2 regions of the Patulibacter brassicae genome follow, and region 1 is predicted to be linked to the other one. Evidence: riboswitches for the same ligand, from Rfam matches in the RefSeq annotation. Region 1 holds a riboswitch; the other holds the start of a gene.
What was found. A riboswitch is a leader RNA that binds a small molecule or an ion and turns the genes downstream of it on or off. The one in region 1 is predicted to bind ZMP and ZTP.
Positions count from the first base shown of each region.

Region 1 (3,680 bases):
TCGTGCACCGCGATGCCCTCCAGGAGGGGCTCCTCGCCGAGGAAGAACCGGACGAGGTCGGGGACGTGCGGGTAGAGCGCCTTGTCGTCGGCGACCCCGGTGCCGAACGCGTTGAGCAGGCCGACGCTCCCGGCCCGGACGGCCGGCAGCAGGAGCTCGCCCAGCGCGGTGAGCGTGCCGTCGCGGCGACGCAGGCGCTCCTCGTCGGTCCGGCGGTAGATGGCCCCGACCGCCTCCCCGCTCGTGCTCAGGACGAGCGTCGTCCCGCGACGACGCAGCTCCGCCGGCGTGACGAGCGGGACGTCCATCGCCTCGGCGAGCCGCCGATGCTCCCAGTACGCGCCGTTGCGCGGCCCGTCGGTGAGGAGCACCGCGCACCCCTCGCCGTGCGGACGCGTCGCCTCGAGCGCCCCGCGCAGCGCCGGACCGACCGCACCAGCGAGGTCACGGGCCGGCGCGCCGCCGAGGAGCTCCGCCACCGCCAGGCGGCAGGCGACGGCGTACGCGATGCCCGACGGGGTCCGGCAGTTGTCCTCGAGGACGCGGAACGCGCCGTGCTCGTCGCGGACGACGTCGAGGCCGGCGACCCCGATGCGGGGAGCCGCGGTCGGCGCCAGGTCCCGGAGGTCCCGCTCGAGGAAGCCCGAGCCCTCGGCGACCCCCGGCGGCACGACGCCCGCCGCGGCCGCCTCCCGTGGCCCGTGCGCGTCGGCCACGAACGCGTCGAGCGCGCGGACCCGCTGGACGAGGCCCGCCTCGAGCGCCGCCCACTCCTCGCCGTCGAGCACCCGGGGCACCGGGTCGACGACGAACGGCGGCGCGTCGGATCCGCCGAAGCGGGCGCCCGAGCGCGCGACGGCGTCGGCGACGAGGGCCGCCGCAGCGGCCGGGCCTCGCCGGCGGACGGCCGCGAGCGCCTCGTCGATCGCCCGGCGGCGCGGTCCCCGGGCCCGCTCGGCCTCGTCCCACGGGCGGGGCGGTCCCTGCTCCGGCACCGGGGCGCGAGCGGCGGAGGTCACGCGCCGCAGCGTACGCGCGACACGGGGACCCGACGCGCGCCCGGCGTCGAACGCGAGCCACGGTGCGGTTGTCCCTCGTGGCGGCCCCCGCGCGGCAGGAGGCCGTCCGCGTCAGGCGGCGAGGGCGACGGGACGGCGCCCCGTGGCCGCGATCAGGCCCCGGAACAGCGCTCCCTGGGCGGCGCTCCCGCTCGCGAGGGACTCGGCGTGCCACTGCACCCCCACGAGGAACGGGTGATCCGGGTCCTCGAGCGCCTCGACGACGCCGTCGGGGGCGCGGGCGGTGATCCGCAGGCCGGTGCCGAGGTCCCGGACGGCCTGGTGGTGGAAGGAGTTCACCGAGAGCTCCGGGGACGCGGCCGTCGTGCCGGTGAGCTCGGCGAGGCGGCTGCCGGGCACGACCGACACCGGATGGGCGACCTCCCACCCGGGGGCGACCTGCCGGTGCACGAGCTCGGTCCCCAGCTCGCTGGGGACGTCCTGCCAGAGCGTCCCGCCGCGGACGACGTTCAGGAGCTGCATCCCGCGGCAGATCGCGAGCACCGGCATCCCGCGGTCGATCGCCTCCCGGACGAGCGCGAGCTCACGGGGATCGGCCTCCCGCTCCACCGGACCGAGCAGCGGATGCGGCTCGGCACCGTAGAGCGCGGGATCGAGATCGGGGCCTCCCGAGACGACGAGCGCGTCGAGCCGCTCGATCACGCCGGGGGCGGGCGCGGCGACGGGCGGCAGCACCACGGGCACGCCGCCGGCCGCGAGCACCGCGTTGGGGTAGTCCATCCCGAGGGACAGCTTGCGCTGCGTCGGCTCGGCCTCCGCGGTGCCCATCGTCTGCCCCGGCGTGAACAGCTCGGCGGTCGTGATGCCGACGACGGGGGGTCGGTCGCCCTGCACGGTCCTCACCGTAGCGACGACGGCGGACCGGTGGCCCTGTGTCACCGTGGTGAACCCGCGCGGCGGCGTCGGGCCGTCCCGCGCGCCTTCGCTAGAGTCCGGCGCGCCGTCGCGACTGGCGCTGCACCAGGTGGAACCGACCACCGTGGAGCGACGGCCTCATCCGCCGCGCGCCTGGGCACCCGACGTCCACTCCGACCACGAGGAGCAGCATGACCGGATCGCCCGCCATCTCCCTGCCCGACGACCTCAAGCCCGCCGACGGACGCTTCGGCTGCGGTCCGTCCAAGGTCCGTCCCGAGCAGATCCACGCGCTGACGACGGCCGTGGCGCCCGACGGCGCGCCGATCATCGGCACCTCGCACCGCCAGGCGCCGGTGAAGGACACGGTGGCGCGCGTGCGTCGGGGCATCGCGGAGCTCTTCTCGCTGCCCGAGGGCTACGAGGTCCTGCTCTCGAACGGCGGCACGACGGCGTTCTGGGACGCCGCGACGTTCGGCCTCATCGAGCGCCGGGCGCTGAACCTCGTCTACGGCGAGTTCTCGTCGAAGTTCGCCAAGGCGTCCCGGCAGGCGCCGTTCCTCGACGACCCGATCGTCGTGGAGGCCGATCCCGGCACCGCGCCGAGCCTCGAGTCCGTGAGCGAGGCGCTCGCCGCCAGCGAGGTCGACGTCGTCGGCTGGGCGCACAACGAGACCTCGACCGGCGTCGCCGTGCCCGTGACCCGCCCCGCCGGCGTCGGGGACGCGCTGGTGATGATCGACGCCACCTCGGCCGCCGGCGGCCTGCCGGTCGACGTGGCCCAGAGCGACGTCTACTACTTCGCGCCGCAGAAGTGCTTCGCCTCCGACGGCGGCATCTGGTTCGGCGTCTGCAGCCCGGCCGCGATCGAGCGGATCGAGCGGATCGCCGCGAGCGATCGCTGGGTGCCGGCGTTCTTCGACCTGAAGACCGTGCTGGACAACTCCCGCAAGGAGCAGACCTACAACACGCCGGCGCTCGCGACGCTGCTGCTCATGGCCGAGCAGCTGGACTGGTTCAACGAGAACGGCGGCCTGGAGTGGGCGACCGGCCGCAGCGCGGCGTCCTCGACGCACCTCTACTCGTGGGCCGAGGCGTCGAGCTTCGCGACCCCCTACGTCGTCGAGCCGGCGCACCGCTCGGCGGTCGTGGCGACGATCGACTTCGACGAGTCGATCGACGCCAACGCCGTCGCCAAGACGCTGCGCGCCAACGGCATCGTCGACACGGAGCCCTACCGCAAGCTCGGACGCAACCAGCTGCGGGTCGCGTGCTTCCCGGCGATCGACCCCGCCGACGTCCAGCGGCTGACCGGTGCCATCGACTTCGTCGTCGAGCGCCTCGCCGCCTGATCCCGCCGCCTCGGAGAACGAAGAGATGAGCCCCACCCCGAAGGTCCTCGTCAAGGAGAAGGTCGGCCCGTCCGGCATCGAGGCGCTGCGCGACGCCGGGTTCGAGGTCGACCTCGGCCTGGACTGGGACGACGAGACGTTCCTGGCGAAGCTCCCGGAGTACGACGGCGTCCTCATCCGCTCGGCGACGCGCTTCACGCCCGAGCTCATCGAGCGGGCGACGAACCTCAAGGTCATCGGCCGCGCCGGCGTGGGCGTCGACAACGTCGACATCCCGGCGGCGACGAAGCGCGGCGTCATCGTCGTCAACGCGCCGCAGTCCAACGTCGTCACGGCCGCCGAGCACACCGTCGCGCTGATGATGGCGCTGGCTCGCAACATCCCGCAGGCCAAC
Region 1 is NZ_JAXAVX010000001.1:362,428-366,107, reverse strand. It holds gene SK069_RS01765 (circularly permuted type 2 ATP-grasp protein) at 1-1,019, opposite strand, end outside; gene SK069_RS01760 (gamma-glutamyl-gamma-aminobutyrate hydrolase family protein) at 1,131-1,913, opposite strand; ZMP/ZTP riboswitch at 2,015-2,100, shown strand; gene serC (phosphoserine transaminase) at 2,126-3,286, shown strand; gene serA (phosphoglycerate dehydrogenase) at 3,312-3,680, shown strand, end outside.

Region 2 (3,680 bases), on a different contig from region 1:
AGCACCGTGAGCGGGGCGCCGAAGCCGTGGAAGTCCAGCGCGCCGAGGAACGGCAGCGTGATGTTGCCGACCTCGACGCCCTGCGACACCGGGATCGCCGCGGCGAGCACCTGACCGGCGAGCTTCGCCAGCGGGTGGAGGTCGAAGCGGTCGTCGAGCGCGCCGACGACGGTGATCACCAGGCCGCCGAGCAGCAGCGCGTGGAGGTTGTCGATCTGCGCCTCGCTGATCCGCGACGCGTCCGGCAGCGCGACGAGCATGCCGATCGCGACGCCGGCCGCGATCGCCAGCCCGCCGAGCAGCGGCGTGCCGCCGGCCGCGACGCCGCGTCCGCGCGGCCGGTCGACGGCGCCGACGGCTCGTGCGAGCCGCCCGACCAGCGGCGTCAGCGCCGCTGCGACGGCGAAGCCGACCAGCAGCGCCACGAGCGGATCGCGCCACGTCATCGGTGCGACAGCTTAGGGCCCTTCCCCTGGAGGGCCTTCGGCCCGCGGGCCCGACGCCCGGCGCGACCGCGCCGGCCCGCGCCGGGCCGGCGGCCGCGTCGCAGGGCGCTCAGCCGAGCTGGGCGTAGAGCGGATAGCGCGTCGCGATGGCGCGGACGCGCTCGGCGAGGTCGCCCTGCGCGGCGCCGAAGGCCGTCGCATCGCCGGTGAGCGCCGTCGCGATGATGTCGCCGACCTCGCGGAAGTCCTCGGCGCCGAGGCCGCGGGTGGCGAGCGCCGGGGTGCCGACGCGCAGGCCGGAGGTGACCATCGGCGGACGCGGGTCGAACGGGACCGCGTTGCGGTTGACCGTGATCCCGACCTCGTGGAGGCGGTCCTCGGCCTGCTGGCCGTCGAGGTCGGTCTCGCGCAGGTCGACGAGCACGAGGTGGACGTCGGTGCCGCCGGTCAGGACGTCGAAGCCGGCGTCCGAGCGCTGCAGGAGCTGGTCGGCGATCGCGCGCGCGCCGTCGACGGTCCGCTCCTGACGCTCGCGGAACTCGGCGCTGGCGGCGATCTTCAGCGCGACGGCCTTCGCCGCGATGACGTGCTCCAGCGGGCCGCCCTGCTGGCCGGGGAAGACCGCGGAGTTGATCGTCTTCGCGTGCTCCTCGCGGCAGAGGATGATCCCCGACCGCGGGCCGCCGAGGGTCTTGTGGACCGTCGTGGAGACGACGTCGGCGTAGGGCACCGGGGACGGGTGCAGCCCCGCGGCGACGAGGCCCGCGAAGTGCGCCATGTCGACGAAGAGCAGCGCGCCGACCTCGTCGGCGATCTCGCGGAAGCGCGGGAAGTCGAGGTGGCGCGGGTACGCCGACCAGCCGGCGACGATGAGCTTCGGGCGGGTCTCGCGGGCGAGGCGGGCGACCTCGTCCATGTCGATCCGGGAGGTCTCGCGGTCGACCTCGTAGGCGACGATGTCGTAGAGCCGTCCCGAGACGTTGAGCTTCATCCCGTGGCTCAGGTGCCCGCCGTGAGCCAGCGAGAGCCCCATGATCCGGTCGCCCGGCTGCAGGAGCGCGTGGTAGACGGCGTTGTTGGCCTGCGCGCCGGCGTGCGGCTGGACGTTCGCGTGGTCGGCGCCGAAGAGCGCCTTGGCGCGCTCGATCGCCAGCGTCTCGATGACGTCGACGTGCTCGCAGCCGCCGTAGTAGCGCTTGCCCGGGTAGCCCTCGGCGTACTTGTTCGTGAGCACCGAGCCCTGGCACTCGAGGACCGCGCGCGGGACGAAGTTCTCCGAGGCGATCATCTCCAGCGTGTCCTGCTGGCGGCGCAGCTCGGCGCCGACGGCCTCCGCGACCTCGGGGTCGAGCTCGGCGAGCGAGGCGTTGAAGAAGTCGGCGGGCAGGTCGGACACGGGCGTCTCCTCGGTGGATCGGGGTGGCGGCGGGGTGCCCAGGCGCGCGGCGGTGCTCGTGTCGCTCCCCGGTGGTCGGTTCCACCCTGCAGGCGCCAGTCGCGACCCGATCGATGCTAGCGAACGTCCCGGCTCAGACCCCGGCCGCGGCGGCGGCCGCGGCCTGCTCCTGCTCCGGGCTCAGCGCCCGTCCGCGGCGACCCAGCAGCAGCGCGACGGCCACGGCCACCGCGGTCCACGCGACGAGCACGAGCAGCGGACCGGCGAGCGACGCGTCGGGGAAGTAGCGGGCGTCGTGGATCGCCGTCGTCGCCGCGCCGTTGGGCAGCAGCTGGCCGACCGCGCGCCACGGCTCGGGAAGGAGCTCCGGTGGCGCCGCGCCACCCGCGGCCGGGTTGCCCAGGATGACGAAGAGGAGGATCGACACCCCGGTGCCCACGAAGCCGAGCAGCCGCTGGAAGGCGACGGTCGCGGCGCCGACGGCGGCGACGGTCAGCGCGCCGGCGAGGGCGCAGAGACCGAACGCCCCTCCCCCGCCGATCGCGGACGCGACCGCGGTGCCGAGCAGGCCCCCGAGGACCGCGAGCACCCCGATCGCCAGCAGGCGTCGCCCGGTCTGCCGCAGCCCGAGCTCCGTGCCGAGCGCGAGGCCCAGCAGCGCGGCCCCGAGGTACCCGGCGAGCACGAGGCCGATCGCGAGGTAGAACGAGACGAGCCCCCGCGGATCGCCCGTGGGCAGCGCGTGGACCTCGGTGGTGCGGACGGTCGCGCCCGCCTGCCGCAGCTGCGGCGGCAGCTCGGCGCGCAGCAGCTGGGCGACGGCGACCGAGGCCGCCGGGGCGGTGACGAGCTCCAGTCCGCGCCGGCCCGCCACGAGCGCCCCGTAGGCGTCGCGGCGATCGATCGCGCGGCGCGCCTGCTCGGCGTCGGCGACGCGCCGGACCTCGATCGCCCCACCGCGCCCGAGCGCCGCGGCGACCTCGTCCGGGACCTGCGCGGCCACGGCGACGGGGACGTCGGTCGGGCGCGGGTCGTGCAGCGCGCCGACGTAGGAGCCGATGAAGAGGAGGCTCAACAGCAGCGTCGCGGCGATCGCGGCCGCGGCGCGGCGCAGCGTCGTGCGATCGGGCAGCACGGCGCTCGCTCAGGCACTCGCCGGCGGGCGGCCGTCGCCGCCCCGCTCGACGTCGGCGATCTCGCCGACCCGGCGCTCGTGGCGCCCGCCGTCGAAGTCCGTGTCGAGGAACGCCGCGACGATCGCGTCGGCGTCGTCGGCGGCGACCCGCGCCTGCGAGAGGCCCAGGACGTTGATGCCGTTGTGGCGGCGGGCCATCGTGGCCTCGTCCGCGTCGTGCGCGTTCACGGCGCGGATCCCGTCGATCTTGTTCGCGGTGATCGTGACGCCGTTGCCGGATCCGCAGACGAGGACGCCGCGCTCCGCGTCGCCGGCGGCGACCGCTCGGGCCGCCTGCGCGGCGAACGGCGGGTAATCCGTGGACTCCGCCGAGGTCGTGCCGACGTCGACGACGTCATGGCCGGCGGCCTCGAGGGTCGACTTCACGTGCTGCTTGAGCTCGAACCCGGCGTGGTCCGAGCCGACGACGATCCGCATGGCCTGGACGCTACCGCCCGGCGGCGCCCGTGTCCGCTCCGCCCGGGGTCGCGCCGTCCAGGCGGGCCGCGATCGCGGCGGCCGGGACCGCGCCCTCGCGGACGATCCGCCAGCGACCGCCCGCGGCGAGCGGGCGCAGGTCGACGATCGTCGACGCCACCCCCGGGAGCGCCCCGCCGTCGAGCACGACGGCGCAGCCCGCTCGGACGTCGGCCGGCACGTCGGC
Region 2 is NZ_JAXAVX010000002.1:512,328-516,007, reverse strand. It holds gene SK069_RS07465 (glycosyltransferase family 4 protein) at 1-446, opposite strand, end outside; gene glyA (serine hydroxymethyltransferase) at 556-1,842, opposite strand; ZMP/ZTP riboswitch at 1,872-1,955, opposite strand; gene SK069_RS07455 (hypothetical protein) at 1,976-2,977, opposite strand; gene rpiB (ribose 5-phosphate isomerase B) at 2,987-3,454, opposite strand; gene SK069_RS07445 (L-threonylcarbamoyladenylate synthase) at 3,465-3,680, opposite strand, start outside.
Region 2: linked by a shared signal. The riboswitch ahead of glyA (serine hydroxymethyltransferase) and the one ahead of serC (phosphoserine transaminase) in region 1 are both predicted to bind ZMP and ZTP.